Regions from separate parts of the Sphingomonas sp. Xoc002 genome, predicted to be linked through region 1. Evidence: riboswitches for the same ligand, from Rfam matches in the RefSeq annotation. Region 1 holds a riboswitch; the other holds the start of a gene.
The links. A riboswitch is a leader RNA that binds a small molecule or an ion and turns the genes downstream of it on or off. The one in region 1 is predicted to bind cobalamin.

Region 1 (9,774 bases):
TGCTCGCCTACAGCCTGGGGCTGCGCCATGCGGTCGATGCCGATCACATCGCCGCCATCGACAATGTCACGCGCAAGCTGATGCAGGACGGCCAGCGGCCGATCGCGGTCGGCCTGTGGTTCGCGCTCGGCCATTCCGCCATCGTCCTGATCGCCGCGACCACCGTGGCGCTGGCCGCCAGCACCCTGTCCGACTTCGAGGCGTTCGGCCAGAGCGGCGGGACCATCGCCACCATCGTCTCGGCGAGTTTCCTGTTCGCCATCGCGATCATGAACCTGATCATCCTGCGCGATGTCTGGACCCGTTTCCGCCGGGTCGCACGCGGCGAGCCGATGGCGGCGGCCGATGCCGACATGATGTTTTCGGGGCAGGGGCCTTTGTCGCGTCTGTTCCGGCCGCTCTTCCGGCTGATCCGGCGCAGCTGGCACATGGCGCCGCTGGGGTTCCTGTTCGGGCTGGGCTTCGACACCGCGACAGAGGTGGCGATCCTGGGCCTGTCGGGTTCGCACGCGGCGGACGGCGTGTCGCTGGCGACGATCCTGGTATTCCCGGTGCTGTTCGCGGTCGGCATGGCGTTGATCGACACCGCCGACGGGCTGGTGATGCTGGGCGCCTATGAGTGGGCGTTCGTCCATCCGCTGCGTAAGCTCTACTACAACATGACGATCACTCTGGTGTCTGCACTGGTTGCGCTGGTGATCGGCGGCATCCAGGCGACCGCCTTGCTCGCCGAGCGGTTCGGCTGGACGGCGGGGCCGTTCCGCTATGCGGGCGCGCTGGCCGAGCATTTCAACGTGCTGGGTTTCGCCATCGTCGGGCTGTTCGTGGTCTGCTGGGGCGCGAGCTTCCTCCTTTATCGCTGGCGCGGGTTCGCGGCGATGGAGGCGCGAATTGCCAAGCCCGGCGCGGCGGGATAAATGCCGCTGATCGGAGGGTGATAAGCCGTCCGAAGATCGCGCCGGTGCCCGCAAGGGCTTCAAACGGGAATGGGGTGCAAATCCCCGGCTGTCCCTGCAACTGTAAGCGGTGAGCGAGCGATGCTGGTGCCCATTCGAGGCACGGCCACTGGAGCGATCCGGGAAGGCGCATCCCTTCGCTTTGACCCGCGAGCCAGGAGACCTGCCGGCGTCATGGTCGCTCTTGCCTGGACCCAGGGGGTGGTTGGGGCACGGTTCTCCGTCGGGGAGCGACGAAGCCATGCGGCCGGGGCCGCATCGGTCGCCGGTTCAGCGGGGTGGACGCATGTCGCGCGCCCGTCCGTCACCGCTCCGGCGATCGGCCCCGTGTCCGCGCTCGCTCGTCCGGCGCGTCGGAGAATTACCATGCGTGACCTTTCCAAGGTCCCCGTCACCATCGTTACCGGCTTTCTGGGCGCGGGCAAGACCACGCTTATCAGCCATCTGATCCGCAACGCCGGCGGCCGTCGCCTGGCGGTGGTGGTCAACGAATTCGGCACGTTGGGCGTCGACGGCGACATCCTCCAGTCCTGCGCGATCCCCGATTGCCCGGCGGAGAATATCGTCGAGCTGGCAAACGGCTGCATCTGCTGCACCGTCGCCGACGACTTCATTCCCACGGTCGAGAAGCTGCTGGCGATGGAGCCGCGTCCCGATCACATCCTGATCGAGACCTCGGGTCTGGCGCTGCCCAAGCCGTTGCTCAAGGCGTTCGACTGGCCCGCCATCCGCTCGCGCATCACCGTCGACGGCGTGGTGGCGCTGGCCGATGCCGAGGCGGTGGCTGCGGGGCGCTTCGCCCCCGATCTCGACGCGGTCGAGGCGCAGCGCGCCGCCGACCCCAGCCTCGACCATGAAACGCCACTGTCGGAGGTTTTCGAGGACCAGCTGGCCTGCGCCGATATCGTCCTGTTGACCAAGGCGGACCTCGCCGGGCCGGAGGGTGTCGCCAAGGCTCGCGAAATCATCGCCGCCGAGGCGCCGCGCCCGCTGCCGATGGTCGAGGCGGTCGACGGCATCGTCTCCGCCGAGATCGTGCTGGGCCTGGAAGCCGCCGCCGAGGACGACATCGCCGCACGCCCCTCGCACCATGACGGCGCGGACGATCACGAGCATGACGATTTCGACAGCATTTCGGTGATGCTGGGCGAGGTGGAGAGCCCCGAGGCGATCGCCGCGCGGATCGTGGCGCTGGCCGAACAGCAGGATATCCTGCGCGTGAAGGGCTATGCGGCGGTCGCGGGCAAGCCGATGCGGCTGCTGGTCCAGGCGGTCGGCCGCCGGGTGCGCACCAGCTATGACCGCCCCTGGGGCGCGGGCGAGCCGCGCGGCACGCAAGTGGTGGTCATCGCCGAGCATGACCGCATCGACCGGCCTTCGATCGAGGCCGTGCTGAAGGGCTGAATACGTGCATCTCGTCTTTCGCGAGAGCCATGGGCTGGAGGAACAGGCCGTTCCACAGGATCTGGGGCAGCGCCCCGGTGACGTGGTCGTGCTGTCCTTCTCCGACAGCGACCTCAGCGCCTTTGCGGCGGGCTGGCGGGCGGGGGGATTTTCCTGGTCGCTGCGGCTCGCCAATCTGGCGGCCTTGGTCCATCCGCTGTCTGTCGACACCTATGTCGAGCAGACCCTGGCGCATGCGAAGGCGATCCTGATCCGGCTGATCGGCGGCGCGGCGTACTGGGAATACGGCCTGCGCGAGGTCGAGCGGCTGGCGTGCGAGCGCGGTATCGCGCTGGCGGTGCTGGCGGCGGACGGGCGCGAGGACCGGCGGTTGATGGCGGCGTCGACCGTGGGGGAGGCGATAGTTCGGCGGTTGACGGCGCTGTGCGATGCGGGCGGAGCTCAGGCGGCTGCGATGGCTCTAAGCACATTGGCGGCGGAATCGCCTGCGGCCCTTGCCCCTCCCCAAGCCCTCCCCCCGCCGGGAGAGGGGCTTTTGCTCGGCACGACTTCCCCGCTCACGCCCCTCCCGCAAGCGAGTTGCGGGTCGGCCATGCCCCCGGCATGGCCTGAACGATGCGGGGCATCGTTCACCCGCAACTGGGATGGGGGAGGGCCGTCTCCACAAGCGACGTCGCTTGCGGCCTTGCCCCTCCCCAACCCCTCCCCCTGCCGGGAGAGGGGCTTTGAGGTGCCGCCCGTCGGAGGGTGGATGCCAGGAGGCCTATTTTGCCCGGCCGCGACCCTGCTGATCACAGCTCGCCCCCGCGTCCTCATCGCCTTCTACCGAGCCTATCTCGCCGCCACCGACCTCGAACCCATCGCCGCCCTCCACGCCGCCCTGGCCGAATGTGGCTTCGACCCCGTCGCCCTGTTCGTCCCCTCGCTGAAGGCTGAGGGCGCAGGCCCCTGGGTCGCGCGCTGGGTCAAGGCTCTCACCCCCGCCGCGATCGTCAACGCCACCGCCTTCTCGGCACGCGGCGAGGACGACGCCACCCCGCTCGACGGCGCGGGCGTGCCGGTGTTCCAGGTTGCGCTCGCCACCAGCGACCGGGCGGGCTGGGAGGGTGCCGCGCGCGGCCTGTCGCCTGCCGACCTCGCCATGCATGTCGTGCTGCCCGAGATCGACGGGCGCCTGTTCGCGGGGGTGATCAGCTTCAAGCAGCCGGGAGAGCGCGACCCCGATTTCGACGTCGCGCTGCGTCTCCACCGCGCCGAGCCCGAGCGGATCGCGGCGGTGGCGGACAAGGTGGCGGGCTGGGCGAGGCTGGCGGCGACCCCGGCGGCGGAGCGGCGCCTCGCGATCCTGCTGTCGACCTATCCGGGCAAGGACTGGCAGGCGGCGCATGCGGTGGGGCTGGACGGCTTCGCCTCGACGGCGGCGATCCTCGCCGATCTGCGCGAGGCGGGTTATGATCTGGAACCGCAGGCCGATCTGCCCGCCGCGCTGCTCGGCAACCGGATCGCCTGGCCCGTCGCCGCCTATCGCGAGGCGCTGGCCGCTCTTCCCGAAAGTCTGCGCGCCGACCTTGCCGAAAGCTGGGGCGCGGTCGAGGAGGACCCGCTGGTCGAGAGCGACCAGTTCCAATTCCCCGCCCTCATGCTCGGCAAGGCGATCGTCGCGCTCCAGCCCGAGCGCGGGCGACGCGAGGCTCGGGCGGACGAGTATCACGACCTTTCGCGCTGCCCGCGCCATTCCTATGTCGCCTTCTATCTCTGGCTCCGTGCGCGGGGGATCGATGCGCTGGTCCATGTCGGCGCGCATGGCACGCTGGAGTGGCTGCCAGGCAAGGCGGTCGCACTGTCCGGCGCCTGCTGGCCTGAGGCGCTGACCCGCGACTGGCCGGTGCTCTATCCTTTCATCGTCAACGATCCGGGCGAGGCGGCGCAGGCCAAGCGGCGGCTGGGCGCGGTGACGATCGGCCATGTCCCCCCGGCGCTGATGCAGCCGGAGACCGGCGCGGGGCTGGGGCGGCTGGAGGCGCTGCTCGACGAATATGCCAATGCCGACGGCCTCGACCCCGCCCGCCGCGATCGGCTGCGCACCAGCATTGCCGAGGAGGCGGACAGCGTCGGCCTGGGCGAGACGCTGGGGCTGGCGGGGGCGGAGGATCCGCTCGCCCGGATCGACGCATTCGTCTGCGACGTGAAGGACAGCCAGTTCGGCGAAGGCCTGCACGTCTTCGGGCGCGGTGAGCAGGGCGCGGCGGAGCGGGCGGGGTTGCTCGCCGGGCTGGATGGAAAGCGCGTTCCGGCGGGGCCTTCGGGTTCGCCCTATCGCGGGCGTGCCGATGTGCTGCCCACGGGGCGCAACCTTTACGCCATCGATCCGCGTGCGGTGCCGAGCCGGGCCGCGCATCTTCAGGGCGTCAAGCTCGCCGAGGAACTGATCCGCCGCCATATGCAGGAGGAGGGCGATCACCTGCGCACCCTGATCGTCGATCTGTGGGGATCGGCGACGATGCGCACGGCGGGCGAGGAATTCGCCATGGCGCTGCACCTGATCGGGGTCGAGCCGGTCTGGGACCACCGTTCCGAGCGGGTGACGGGGTTCGAGGTGATGCCGCTGATGCGCTTCGACCGGCCGCGCGTCGATGTGACGTTGCGCGTCTCGGGGCTGTTCCGCGACGCCTTCCCGCATCTGGTCGCGCTGTTCGGGCAGGCGGTGCGCGCGCTCGGCCAGCGGGACGAAGCGCCGGACTGGAATCCGTTTCTCGGACAGGCGACACCGCGCGTCTATGGCCCGGCGCCGGGACGCTATGGCATCGGGCTGGATTCGAATGCGGACTATGACGAGGCGGCACGGATCGAGGCGGGGCAGAGCTGGCTTGCCGCCTCGGCGACCGCGCTCGACGATGGCGACCGGCGCGATGCGGAGGGGATCGCCGCGCGGGTGGCGGCGGCGCAGGCGTTCGTCCATCTCCACGACCTGCCCGAAAGCGATCTGCTGCTCGCCGCCGATTATGCCGCGCATCAGGCGGGTTTCGCAGCGGCGCGCGTGGCTTTGGGGGAGGGCGCGGCGGCGCTCTATCATCTCGACACGCGCGATCCCGCCAACCCCAAGGCGCGGACGCTGGCCGAGGAGATCGCGCGCACCGTCCATGCCCGCGCCGCCAATCCGTGCTGGGTGGCGGGGATGATGGCGCATGGTTTCCGGGGCGCGGCGGAGATCGCCGCGACGCTCGACCATCTGGGTAGCTTCGCGCATCTGGCGGAGGCCGTGCCCGCCGCGCTGATCGACCTGTATTGGGACGCGACCTTGGCGCAGGATGCCGTGCGCGACTTCATGGCGCAGGCAAACCCGGCGGCGTTGAAGGCGATGGAGGCGCGCTTTGCGGCGCTTCATGCGGCGGGGCTGTGGCCGACGCGGCGCAATTCGGTGCTCGCGATGCTGGACGGCGCGGCATGACCGGCTTCGTGGTCAAGGGCTGGTGCCCCGATGCATTCCGGCCGATGATGGCGGGCGACGGGCTGCTGGTCCGCGTTCGCCCGCCGCTGGGACGGTTGACGGCGGAACAGGCCGAAGGGCTGTGCGCGGGCGCGATCCGCCACGGCAATGGCCAGATCGACCTGACGGTCCGTGCGAACCTGCAAATCCGGGGTGTGACCGAGGCCGGCTGGCCCATGCTGTTGGCGGAGTTGCAGGCGTTGGGGCTGGTCGATCCCGATCCGGTGTCGGAGGGGCGGGGGGCGATCCTTGTCAACCCGGATTGGCGTGAGGGCGACGATAGTCATGCCATCGCCAGCGAATTGCGGGCGCGCCTGGCCGAACTGCCCGAACTGCCGGGCAAGGTGGGCTTTATCATCGATGCGGGGCCGTCGCCGATAGTAACGGATGCGCCCGGGGATTTCCGTATCGAGAGGACCGCCACTGGCACCCTGGCGCTGCGTGGGGATGGGCGGTCGAGCGGTGTCGTCGTGACGCGGTCCAACGCGGTCGACGCCCTGATTCGGCTGGCGCACTGGTTCAGCGAAAGCGGCGGACACGCGGCCGGGCGAATGGCGCGCCACAAGGTGGCCCTGCCCGACTGGGCCCAAGGCGACGCCGTACCCGCATCCGGCAAACCGATGCAGCCGGGCGCGCATCCGATCGGGGCGGTCTATGGGCTGCCCTTCGGCCGGATCGACGCCGCGTCACTGGCGGCATTCGTTCGCACGCATGGTTGCGCCCTGCGCCTTACCCCTTGGCGGCTGTTGATCGCGGAAGGCATCGCACCGGCCCCCGCCGCCGACATGCTGCTCGCCGACAGTCCCATCCTGCATATCGATGCCTGTGTCGGCGCGCCCGCCTGTCCGCAGGCGAGTGTCGAAACCCGTGAGGTGGCCGTCCGGCTCGCACCGCTGATCGACGGACGCCTGCACGTCTCGGGTTGCGCGAAGGGCTGCGCACGGGCACGGGCGGCGGACTGGGTGCTGACCGGGCGGGAGGGGGCTTTCGATCTGGCCAGACACGCCCGCGCCGGGGCCGCGCCCCTTCACACCGGATTGACGCCCGAGCGGGCGGTCGCGCTTTTCGGAGCCTGTTGATGCCGTACACTTATGAAACCGATGGCGCGGCGATCTATCGCCAGTCCTTCGCCATCATCCGCGCCGAGGCGGAGCTGGCCCGCTTCGATACGGAGGAAGAGCCGGTCGCGGTGCGCATGATCCATGCCGCCGGGCTGGTCGAACTGGCGCCGTCGATCCATTTCTCGGCCGGTTTCGCGGTGGCGGGGCGGCAGGCGCTGGTGAACGGCGCGGCGATCCTGTGCGACGCGCATATGGTCAGCGAGGGGGTCACGCGTGCCCGGCTGCCCGCCGATAATCCGGTGATCTGTACGCTGCGCGATCCCGCCGTGCCCGCGCTCGCCAAGGAAATGGGCACGACCCGTTCCGCCGCCGCGCTGGAGCTGTGGCGGCCGCATCTGGCAGGCGCGCTGGTGGCGATCGGCAATGCGCCGACCGCGCTCTTCCATCTGCTGACCATGCTGGAAGACCCCGACTGCCCGCGCCCGGCGGCGATCATCGGCTGTCCTGTCGGTTTCGTCGGCGCGATGGAGTCGAAGGATGCGCTGTGGGAAGCGCAGCCGGTCCCGTGCGCCATCGTGAAGGGCCGTCCCGGCGGCAGCGCGATCACGGTGGCGGCGATCAACGCGCTGGCGAGCCGCGCCGAATGACGGGGACCGTTCACGGTGTGGGCCTGGGGCCGGGCGCGGCGGACCTGATGAGCGTGCGCGCCGACCGGCTGGTGCGCGGGGCGCGGCATGTCGCGTACTTCCGCAAGGCCGGACGGCGCGGCCATGCGCGCACCATCGTCGAGGGCATGCTGCGGGGCGATGTGGTCGAATATCCGATGGACTATCCGGTCACGACCGAGATCCTGTTCACCGACCCGCGCTACAATGAGTACCTGTCCGCCTTCTACGCGCAGTGCACCGCGCATATCCTGTCGCTGGTGCAGGGCGGCGAGAATGTGGTGGTCTTGTGTGAGGGCGATCCGTTCTTCTACGGCTCGTTCATGCACCTGCACAGCCGGTTGAAGGATCATGTGCCCGTCACGGTGGTGCCCGGCATCACCGGCATGTCGGGCGCCTGGACCGCCAGCGGCGCGCCGATCACCTGGGGCGACGACGTGCTGACCGTCGCGATGGCGACCTTGCCCGAGCCGGAGCTGACCCGCCGCATCGCCGAGACCGACGCGCTGGTCGTGATGAAGATCGGCCGCCACTTGCCCAAGCTGCGCCGCGCGATCGCGGCGGCGGGGCGGACCGAGCAGGCCTGGCTGGTCGAACATGCCGCCCAGGCCGGGGAACGGGTCCGCCGACTGGCAGAGGTGGAGGATGCTCCCGCCCCCTATTTCTCGATCGCGCTGATCCACGGACAGGGGCGGCGGCCATGAGCGGCTGGCTGATCGTCGTCGGGCTCGGGCCGGGCGCGGAGGCGATGGTCACGCCCCAGGTATCGGCGGCGCTGGCCGAGGCGACCGATGTCGTCGGCTATATTCCTTACGTCGCGCGCGTCCCAGAGCGGCCCGGCCTGACCCGCCATGCCAGCGACAACCGGGTCGAGCGCGACCGCGCGCTCCATGCGCTGGAGATGGCGGAGGCGGGCTGCCGCGTCGTCGTCGTATCCTCGGGCGATCCGGGGGTGTTCGCGATGGCGGCGGCGATCTTCGAGCGGGTCGAGGAAGATCCTGCGCGCTGGCACGATCTCGACATCCGCGTCTTGCCCGGCATCACCGCGATGCTGGCGGCGAGCGCGCGGGCGGGCGCGCCGCTGGGCCATGATTTCTGCGCGATCAACCTGTCGGATAACCTGAAGCCCCAGGCACTGATCGAGCGGCGGCTGGCGCTGGCGGCGGAGGCGGATTTCGCCATCGCGCTTTACAATCCCCGGTCGAAGGCGCGGCCCGATGCGCTGGATGCCGCCTTTGCGCTGTTGCGCGAGACATGCGGGGATGACCGCCCGGTGCTGTTCGCCCGCGCCGTCTCCACACCCGAGGAGCATTTGCGCATCGTGCCGCTTCCGCAAGCGCGGGGCGAGATGGCCGATATGCGCACCGTCATCATCATCGGCTCCAGCCGCACGCGGATGATCCCGCACGCGGGGCGCCCGATCCTCTACACCCCCCGGACGACGCCGTGATCCAGCCAGTCCAGCACGGCCGCGACGCTGCCGACCTGCGGGCGGGGCGGAATGAAGGGTCGGTCGATCATGACGACCGGCAACCCGATTTCGCGTGCCGCATCGAGCTTCGCCCGTGCGCCGGAGCCACCTGCATTCTTGGCCACGATCCCTTCGATCTGATGTTCGCGCAGCAGCGCCAGTTCGCCAGCCAGCGTAAAGGGACCTCGGTCCACGACCAGATGGTGGCGGGGCAGTGCGGGCGGTGCGGCGGCATCGACGAAGCGGAGCAGGTAGAAATGCTGCGGCGCGCTGGCGAAGTCGCCGATGGTCTGACGCCCGAGCGCCAGGAAGACGCGCGCCGGATCGGAGCCGAGTGCGGCCACCGCCTGTTCGATATCCGCCACGCGGGTCCAGCGGTCGCCGGGCGTCTCTACCCATTCGGGCCGGGTCAGCGCGAGAAGGGGGACGCCCGCCAACTCCGCCGCCGCAATCGCATTGGCACTGATCTGCGCCGCAAAGGGATGGGTGGCGTCGACCAGATGGGTCACGCCTTCGCGGCGCATATGGTCGGCCAGCCCCTCGACACCGCCGAAACCGCCGACCCGCATCGGGATCGCTTGGGCGCGCGGGGCTTCGGTCCGGCCCGCATAGCTCAGCACCGCGCGCTCGCCGCGCGTCGCCAGCGCGGTGGCCAGGGCGCTCGCTTCGGTGGTGCCGCCGAGCAGAAGGATGTGGCGCATGGCTGACTCCCAGGCGTGGCTGACGATCG
Region 2 (9,774 bases), 1.1 Mb from region 1:
ATCGGGTGCGGATGACGGCGGACCGGCTGCGTTACCCGGTGCTGCTGGCCAATGGCGATCCGATTGCCCAGGGCGAGAATGGCGACGGCACGCATTGGGCCGAGTGGCACGACCCCTTCCCCAAGCCCTCCTATCTGTTCGCGCTGGTGGCGGGCGACCTGGCGGTCAATGCCTCGACCTTCACCACGATGAGCGGGCGCGAGGTGCAACTGGGCATCTGGGTCCGCGCCGCCGACATCGCCAAGACCGACCATGCGCTCCACGCGCTGAAGCTGTCGATGGCGTGGGACGAGCGCGTCTATGGCCGCGAGTACGATCTCGACGTGTTCAACATCGTCGCGGTCGACGATTTCAATTTCGGCGCGATGGAGAATAAGGGGCTGAACATCTTCAACAGCCGCTACATCCTGGCCGACCCCGACACCGCGACCGATTACGATTACGACGCGATCGCCGCCGTCGTCGCGCATGAATATTTCCACAATTGGTCGGGCAACCGGATCACCTGCCGCGACTGGTTCCAGCTTTCCCTGAAGGAAGGCTTCACCGTCTATCGCGACCAGTGTTTCTCCGCCGACCAGGGATCGGCGGCGGTCAAGCGGATCGAGGATGTGCGCGGCCTGCGCGCCAGCCAGTTCCCCGAGGATTCCGGTCCGCTCGCGCATCCGGTACGCCCCGAAAGCTATATCGAGATCAGCAATTTCTATACGGCGACCATCTATAACAAGGGCGCCGAGCTGATCCGCATGATGGCGACCATGTTGGGGCCGGTGAAGTTCCGCGCCGCCACCGACCTGTATTTCCATCGCTTCGACGGCACGGCCGCCACCTGCGAGGATTTCGTCGCCTGCATGGAGGAAGCGGGCGGTGTCGACCTGTCGCAATTCCGCCTCTGGTATTCCCAGGCGGGCACGCCGCGTGTCTCGGCGGGCCTGTCCCACGAACCCGGCGGGGGCCGCGCCGAGCTGCGCCTGGCTCAGCACGTCCCCGCCACGCCGGGGCAGACCATGAAGCAGCCGATGCTGCTGCCGCTCAAGGTCCGTTTGTTCGGCGCGGAGACCGGCCGCCCGCTGACCGACGAGACGCTGGTCCTGCTCGACCAGGTGGCCGAGACGATCGTGTTCGAGACCATCACCGAACGTCCCGTCCTGTCGATCAATCGCGGCTTTTCCGCCCCCATCGTGGTCGAGAGCGACCGCACGGCCGAAGACCTGGCCTTCCTGTCGGCGCATGACGACGACCCCTTCGCCCGGTACGAAGCGATGCAGCAGCTGATGCTCGACACGCTGGTCGCGGGCACGATCCATGGCGAGATGAAGGGCGAGGCGGTGATCGACGCCGTCACCCGCACGCTCGAGGCCGAGGGGCTGGAAACCGCCTTCCTCGCCGAGGCGGTGCTGTTGCCGTCGGAGAATTTCATCGGCGACCAGCTCGCCACGGTCGACCCGGACGCGATCCATGCCGCGCGCGAGGCGCTGCGCACGCAACTGGGCCAGGCGCTGCTGCCGACCTGGCGGCGGCTTTATGCCGAGCTGGCGCAGGGTTCTTACGTCTATTCGCCCGAGGCCAAGGGGCGGCGGCGCCTGCGCAACGTCGCGCTCGGCTATATCGCGGCCAGCGGTGCGGAAGACGCCGCCGCGCTGGCCTTCGCGCAGTTCGAGGCGGCCGACAACATGACCGACCGGCAGGCGGCGCTGACCACGCTGGTCAATTCCGACGCGCCCGAGCGGGAAGAGGCGCTGGCGCGTTTCCATGCGCGCTATGCCGGTAACGGGCTGGTGCTCGACAAATGGTTCCAGACCCAGGCGCTGTCGTCGCGCAGCGACACCGGCGCGGTGGTCGAGCGGCTGGTCCGGCATCCCGACTTTACGCTCGCCAACCCCAATCGCGCGCGGGCGGTGCTGGGGGCGTTCGGGGTGAACCAGCGCGCGTTCAACGCCGCCGACGGTTCGGGCTATCGCTTCCTGTCCGAGCAGTTGATCGCGCTCGACCGGCTCAACCCGCAGACCGCCGCCAAGCTGCTGCCGCCGCTCGGCCGCTGGCGCCGGTTCGACGCCAAGCGCTCGGCCCTGATGCGTGCCGAGCTGGTGCGGATCGTCGAGACGCCGGGCCTGTCGAAGGATCTGTTCGAGCAGGCGTCGAAGAGCCTGGACTAACCTTATTCCTCCCCTTGCAGGGGAGGTGGCAGGCACAGCCTGACGGAGGGGTGTCCCGCTCTCGATATGGCGACACCCCTCCACCGTCCTTCGGATGGTCCCCTCCCCTTACAGGGGAGGAATGTTACTGGGCCTTGGCGGTCAAAAACCCTTCCATCACGATCCAGCGATAAAAGGCGTCGAACCAGCCGGTGCTGGTCGTCTTCTTCGGATACATGCCGAAGCCGTGGCCGCCCTGGCCGTAGAGATGGAACTCGACCGGCTTCTTCGCGGCCATCCACTGGTCGATCAGCCCGAAGCCTTTGCCCGCGAACAGCGGATCGTCGGCGGCGATCGCGGCGAACATCGGCGGCGCGTTGGCGGGCACCGTCATCGGCTGAAGCGGGCCATAGATGTCGCCGATAAAGGCGGGCTTGGCCTGTCCGTCGAGGACGGTCGCGACGGTCAGCATCGCACCCGCCGAAAAGCCGACCATGCCGACGCGGGTCGGATCGACCTTCCACTCGCCCGCCCGCTGGCGGACCAGCGCGAAGGCGGCGCGGGAATCAGCGATCTGGGGCGCGAGGCCCTTCAACGCCTCATCCGGGTTTGGCCGCGCGGCGGGGCGCGCCACGCTGGAGAACATCGCCGCCATCGATTTTTCGAACTCGCCCATATCGGCGGGCGTCTGGTTCAGCCGGTATTTCAGGACGAAGGCGGCAATGCCGCGATCGGCCAGCGCCTTGGCCACGTCCCAGCCTTCGTTCTGCATCGACAGGGTACGGAAACCGCCGCCGGGCGCGACGATGACGGCGGCACCGGTCGCCTTGGCGGGATCGGGCAGGAAGGGGGTGAGCGTCGCCTCGGTCACGTTGCGGGCGAACACGCTATTATACTGGCTGTGCCAGCTTTCCTTGTTCTTCGCACCCGGCAACGGCCCGGTGTTCAGCGGAATGGCGGTCGGCTGTGCGGGTATGGCGATCGGTGCCATCTTGTCGGCCTGCGCCATGGCAGGTGCCGCCACCGAGAGCGTTAGCAAAGCGGCCAGCGCATGGCCGGCCCAGCGTTTGGACTTCATATCCCCTCCTGTCCTCCGTGGGTTATGTCCCTACGGTCGGACGGGGATGGTACGCTTCGCGGCGTAGGGCGCAAGGGGTAATGTTAAGGCTAACAATTTGGGTTAGTGGGGGGCGTGGGTTTCGACTGCGCTCACCCTGAGCGAGGTCGAAGGCCAAGGGAAACCCTCAGAACAACCGCCCCCCATTGGGTACAGGCAAATCCGGCGCGATCAGCACCACCTGCCCCTCCGCATCGGGAAAGCCCAGGGTCAGCACCTCGGACATCATCGGCCCGATCTGGCGCGGCGGAAAATTGACCACCGCCGCCACCTGCCGACCGACCAGGGTCTCCGGCGTATAATGCCGCGTGATCTGCGCCGAGGAGCGCTTCACGCCGATCACATCGCCGAAATCGATCGTCAGCTTGATCGCGGGCTTGCGCGCTTCGGGGAAAGGTTCGGCGGCGATGACGGTGCCGACACGGATGTCGACCGCCAGGAAATCCTCGATCCCGATACGGGTGGCGGGGGCGTCAGAAGTCGACATTGTCGTAATGCGACGGCGGGGTGACCATCTCCATCCGCTCGGACAGCAACGGGCGGAAGGAGGGGCGGCTTTTCAGCCCGCGATACCAGCGCGCGGTCTGTTCATGCCCCTTCCAGTCGATGCCGCCCAGATAGTCGGCGACCGAAATCTGCGCCGCCGCCGCCAGATCGGCGAGACTCATCGTCGCCCCGCCCAGCCAGTTGCGATGGTCGAGCAGATAATCGGTGTAATCGAGATGCCCGACCGCCGCCTTCATCGCCTCGCGTAGGCCCTTGGCATCGGGGCTGCCGGTGCGCGCGACGCGCTTGACCATGCGTTCGTGAAGCAGCGGGCCGGTCACGTCCTGATAGAAATGCGTGTCGAACCACGTCACCAGCCGCCGGATTTCGGCGCGACCGACGGCGGTGCCGTTGATCATCGCCGACTTTTCGACCGTTTCCTCGAAAAACTCGCTGATCGCCATCGAGTCGACCAGCAGCACGCCACGCTCCTCATCGACCATCACCGGGGTTTGCCCGGCAGGGTTCATGTCGAGAAACTCGTCGCGCCGCTGCCATGGCGACTCGCGCACCAACTCGTATCCGACGCCCTTCTCGCCCAGCAACAGCCGGACCTTGCGCGAAAAGGGACAGAGCGGGAATTGGTAGAGTTGCCACATGCCGCCCACTTAAGCGGGCGGAACGCGCGACGCCAACCCCGATGGCGTGCTTTTCACCCTTTCCCGCGCGCAGGGCGACGCTTTCATCTTTTTCCGCGCGCGGGGCGACGCAGGCGCCGCTGCCCAAGCACGACACCGCTGATCGACAGCACCAAACCGGCCAGCGACCAGAGCCACATCCAGCCGGTCCAGACCCCATGATGCGCGGTCAGCCACGGCCAGTCCCAGGTGTGGAGCAGCGTATAGACCCAGCGATAGGCGCGCCGTACTTGGTCCTGCCGCTCGACAAGCGCTCCGCTGTCGGGATCGACATAAAGCCAGGTCGCCGCCGCATCGTCGAACCGCAACCGCCAGAGCGGCAACCGCGTCGCGTCGGTCCAATAGAAGTCGGGTCGCGCCAGCCACTCGCGCGCCACCCGCCGTCCGCCCGGCACCAGCATCGCCGCGCGTAACGGATCGGCGGCCTGGGCGGGGGCTAGCGTCGCCTGCTCCAGCCAGTGCGGATGCGGCGCGGCACGATCGATCGCGATCCGCGCGAACCCCGCGTCCCCGCTCCACTCGACCGTGCGGGCATCCGGTGCGATCCGGGCCAACCGGTTCAGGTCGTGCGGTTGCCCCGCCTGCCCGGCATAGGCCCGCATCATCGCGGCAGGCGACTCGCCCCCGGCAAAGGCGTGCCCCGGATCGACCGACAGCCAGCCGCTGACGATCCAGCTGGTCAGCATCGCAGCCCCCGCCAGCCCGCTGACATGGTGCCAGAGCATCCAGCCGCGATAGGGCGTCACCCGCCCGCCCCGATAGCGCCGCCGCCCGGCGCGCAGCCGCAATATGCCGACCCACAGGCCGGTCAGCGCCACCGCGATGCACGGGCCCGCCACCCACATCACCGCCTGCCGCCAAGTCTCGCGGTCGCGGCGCAATAGGGTCGGGTATATCCAGTGCGGCACCGAGCCCAGCCAGTTCCAGAACCGCTGGCCCCGTGTCGTCCGCTGCACCGGCTGGCCGGTCAGGCTGGAGATATAAAGTTCGGTCCCCGCCGCATCGGCCAGCGCGATCTTCCACAAGGGGCGATGCCGGTCGAAACCGTTCGCCACCGTCCATTGGTCGTCTGCGATCCGCTCGGCATGGCGGACCGGCCCTGCAAACCGCGTGGCGACGCGTGCGGCGAGGGCGGCATCGACGGGAGCGACCGCTCCGCCGTCCGCCGACAGGATGCGGGTGTCGCCATCACGGCTCTCGATCCGCCAGACCGGTGCGGCGTCGCGCATCTCCAGCGTGATCCGCCGGGCGTCGGGTGCCACGGGCGGTCGGCCGACCCGCGCCCAGTCGATCGGTTGCGCGTGCTTCCAGTTCTCCGCCGGGCGCAGCGACGGATAGGGCACGTAAAGCATCACCAGTCCGCTGGCGAACCATATGGCGAAGAACAGGCAGGTGACGATCCCGACCCAGCGATGGGTGAGGAAGGCGAGCCGCAATGCCGCCTTCCCCCAGGGCCGGTCAGAACCCCGCACGGACGCCGATGTCCAGCGCGCGCGGGCGACCCAATATCCATTGCTGGTCGCCATAGGCCGTCACCGCATAGGGTTTGTCGAACAGGTTATAGGCGCGGACATCGACCGCCAGATGCGGCGTCAGCGCATAGGACAAGGTCGTGTCCACCGTCGCATAGCCGGGGATGCGGAACGCCTCGCCATTGTCCGAAAAGCGACGCCCGACATAACGCAGCCCGGCGCGCGCCTGTAGCTTGGCCGTGGCATCCCAGCGCAGCCAGAGATTGGCCAGCGCCTCGGGCACGTTCGGCGGGGTGCGGCCGCTATAATCCACGCCGCCGGAGCGGAAATCGTCGAACCGCGCATCGAGCAGCGTGCCGTTTGCATCGATCCCGAAGCCCTGCGGCAGATCGAGCGTCACCGCCGCCTCGACGCCCTGCGACGATCGTTGCCCGACCTGCTCGACGGGGCTCGCCAGCGTGCGCTGGGCGAGCAACCCGGTCTTGACGATGCGATAGGCCGTCAGCGTGGCGGTGCCATGTCCGCTCGCGAACAGCCATTTGGCCCCCGCCTCGACCTGGTTCCCGCGCGCGTTGCTATACTGCACCTGCCCGGTCGACACGGTGGTCAGCGTGCCCAGCGGATCGACGCCCGTGGCATATTGCGCATAGAGCGACAGGGTCGGCACCGGTTGATAGACCAGCCCCGCGCGCCACGTCGCGTTGCGGAACGTCTTTTCCAGCACGAAGCGATCCGGCGTGGCGACGGTCCAGCGACGGACATTGTCCACCTCGTAACGGACGCCGCCGACCACCGACCATTTCGGGCCGAGCGTTACCCGATCCTCGGCAAACACCGCCAGTGCGGTGGTGCGGGTGCGATAGCGTGGGGCGATTCCCTGCGTATCGAGGAAATGACCGGGATCGAAGGCGAAGGGATCGACCGCATCGATCTGCTCGACCGAGCCGAAGTCGTTCTCATGGGTGAAGCGGACCAGATTGGCGTCCACCCCGACGACCAGCGCGTTGGCGATGCCCGGCGCGAGTCCCGTGCGCCACGTCACGCTGGCCTGATCGCCCCATTGGGTCAGGTCGTGACGGATGCCGTAATTGCTGCTCCGCCGGATCGTGGCCGGAATACCCGTCGATCCGTCCGCGCACGCGCCGCTCGCACCGACCCAGCAATAATTCTCCAGATTGCGCCAGAAACGGTCGCTGGTCAGGACATAGGCGATGTTGGACAGGCTGACCGCGCTGCTGGGACTCCAGTCGACCCGGATCGAGGCGCGGTCGTCGCGGTACCGCATCCGCCCGTCGCCGACATTATAGTTGCGATCCCGCCCCCGAAGGTCGAGCCGCCCGTCGATCAGCGGGGTGCCGAAATAGGGCATGGGCCGCTGGTCGCCATGATCGCCGCGCACCGTCACCGCCAGTGTCGCGGACGGCGACCAGCGCAACGTCCCCGACAGCGCGACGCTGTCCGACTGCCCCCGATCGACATAGCCGTCGGACCGGCGATAGCTGGCATCCACGCGGTAACCCAGTGTCGGTGTCAGCGGCCCGCCCAGCCCGGCGGCGGCGCGGAAACTGTCCTGCCCGCCAAAACCGATCTCGGCCTGGCCATGGGTCTGCGCGGTGGGCGCGCGCATTACGACATTGACCGCGCCGCCCAGCGCGCCCTGCCCGTAGAGGACCGAGGCAGGGCCGCCCAGCACATCGATCCGCTCGACCATCCAGGGATCGGTCGGGAAGGTGATCGTCCCCGCCGCCGGGAACAGCCGCACGCCGTCGACCAGTTGCAGCACCGATCCCTGCCCCGAAAAGCCGCGCGCGGCCAAGGCCGTGCCGCCATTGCCCGGATTGGCGACGCTCGACAGGCCGGGCGCGCGCGTCTCCGCCTCGACGATCGACACATCGCCGCGGGCGCGGATCGTCCCGCCGTCGAGCGATGCGATGCTGGCGGGCGTCTCCATCGGCGTCAGGCCCAGGCGACTGCCGGTGGCATTGGGTGTGTCGAGCGCCTGTTTCTCCCGCGTGCCGATCACCAGCACGGTGGCGTCGCCCCCCTGTTCCTCCGCCTTTTGCGCGCTTGCCTGCGTCGCCCCCAGCAGAAGCGCCGCGCCACCCCACAGGACCATAGGAACCTGTCCGAATCTGTTACGATATATCATTTCAAAGCCCATAGCGTCTTGTCGCGAACAAGCCGAGGCCTTGCCGCCCGATTTCGGGCAGCCGGGTGACCTGCGTGCGGCACGCCGTTTTCCGCATTCCACAGGGCCACCCATGCGCCTCCGCCACTTATGGCGTCGCTCGTCGGAACAGACCTAGCCTCGACCATCCCCTGGACCGGGCATGAGCGACCTGACGCCGGCAGGTCTCCTGGCTCACGGGTCGTCGCGGACGGATGCGCCTTCCCAGGTTGCCCCAGTGGCTGGATCGCCCATGGCCGATCCGTGCATCGCCGCTCACCGCTTACAGTTGCAGGGACAGCCGCGGATTTGGGGAGCCAAGCCCCCTCACCGTGTTCCCTTTTAATCTCCCTTGTCGGGAGAACCGGCGCGATCATATCGCCGGATCATTCCGGCCTCGTATCGCTACGCGGCGGCGACGGAGGGCGTCAAGCGGGATGAGGTCGCGGCGTCGTTGCGCTATGGCGGCGGCATGGCACGCAGGAACCGTTATCTGATCGCGACGATGCCCGATGGCTATGTGAAGACGATAGGCCCGACATCGCAGCCCTTCACCCATTATTGGCGGATCGTCGCCGATCTGGGCGGGGGCAGGACCGAAGTGTTCTGGGGCCATGCCAAGTCGCGCAAGGCGGCGGTGGCGAACGATGCCGCCATGGCGGAAGCGGTGCGGCAGCGCGGCTGGGTCGGGTATCGGTTCGAGGTCGTCGAACTGGTCGAGGCGGATGTGCCGCCTGAAACCATGAAGAAATCCTCCCCTGGCAGGGGAGGTGGCAGGGCGAAGCCCTGACGGAGGGGTGTCGCCCTCTCGATAGCGGGACACCCCTCCGACGCGCTGTGCGCGCCACCGCCCCTTTCAGGGGAGGAATATAATAAGGGCAGGGACGCATCGCCCCTGCCCTTCCCGTTACTTCTTCGGCTTGTCCTGGCCCGAGGCGTCGGACACGGCCGCACCGGCCGAACGCAGGTCGCGGCCTGCGCCGTTCACGGTGTTGCAGGCCGACAGGGTCAGGACGGCGAACAGGGTAGCACCCAGAGCGATCTTCTTGGTCATGACGATCTCCTCGAAAAAAGGGGGGTGCGGCGGGCCCGATACGCTGGCCCGCCGCGGGTACTCAGCGCAGACGACGGCGGCTGGCCGCCGTTGCGCCAAAGGCGGAGGCACCGGCGCCGACCAGCAGCGCGAGCACCAGGAGGAACGAGGTCTTGGCACCGGCGCCGGCGGCGGCATCGGCGGCCTGCTTGGCCTTGGCGACGGCTTCGTTCTTGGTCTGGACGAATTCGGCCTTGGCCTGATTCACCTGGGCCTGGGCCTGGTCGCGGCCGATCTTGCGCTGGGCGGCGACGATGTCGACCACGCGCGCTTCGGCCCGGGCGCCGTCCGCACCGCCGCGCGCCATGGCGGGCAGCTGCTTGGCGACTTCCTTCTGCGCCTGTTCCGGGGTCATCTGCGCCGGATCGGCGGGCGTTTCGGTCAGATATTTGGCGGCTTCGGCCTGCACGTCATTCTGATCGACGCCCGCGACCTGCGCGACCTTCGGAGCAGCCGCGCCCACGGTCGAACCGGCGGCACCCGCCACCGCGCCGACGGTACGGAACGCGCCACCGATGATCCCGCCGACCGCCGAGGTCAGCAGATACATGGTCAGGAGCAGGGTGACGCCCCACACGACCAGACCGTGGACCAGCGCATCGAACT

Region 2: another riboswitch for cobalamin. It lies ahead of ACQR50_RS00815 (TonB-dependent receptor); the one in region 1 lies ahead of cobW (cobalamin biosynthesis protein CobW).

The regions. Positions count from the first base shown of each region.
Region 1 is NZ_CP191175.1:2,971,805-2,981,578, reverse strand. It holds gene ACQR50_RS13585 (HoxN/HupN/NixA family nickel/cobalt transporter) at 1-917, shown strand, start outside; cobalamin riboswitch at 943-1,141, shown strand; gene cobW (cobalamin biosynthesis protein CobW) at 1,323-2,360, shown strand; gene cobN (cobaltochelatase subunit CobN) at 2,365-5,808, shown strand; gene ACQR50_RS13570 (cobalamin biosynthesis protein CobG) at 5,805-6,926, shown strand; gene ACQR50_RS13565 (precorrin-8X methylmutase) at 6,926-7,555, shown strand; gene cobI (precorrin-2 C(20)-methyltransferase) at 7,552-8,277, shown strand; gene cobJ (precorrin-3B C(17)-methyltransferase) at 8,274-9,023, shown strand; gene ACQR50_RS13550 (cobalt-precorrin-6A reductase) at 8,999-9,745, opposite strand; gene cbiE (precorrin-6y C5,15-methyltransferase (decarboxylating) subunit CbiE) at 9,744-9,774, shown strand, end outside.
Region 2 is NZ_CP191175.1:157,488-167,261, reverse strand. It holds gene pepN (aminopeptidase N) at 1-2,156, shown strand, start outside; gene ACQR50_RS00835 (alpha/beta hydrolase) at 2,281-3,213, opposite strand; gene ACQR50_RS00830 (tRNA-binding protein) at 3,380-3,739, opposite strand; gene ACQR50_RS00825 (glutathione S-transferase family protein) at 3,726-4,397, opposite strand; gene ACQR50_RS00820 (PepSY domain-containing protein) at 4,481-5,908, opposite strand; gene ACQR50_RS00815 (TonB-dependent receptor) at 5,895-8,024, opposite strand; cobalamin riboswitch at 8,239-8,459, opposite strand; gene ACQR50_RS00810 (hypothetical protein) at 8,548-8,865, shown strand; gene ACQR50_RS00805 (entericidin A/B family lipoprotein) at 8,983-9,129, opposite strand; gene ACQR50_RS00800 (hypothetical protein) at 9,191-9,774, opposite strand, start outside.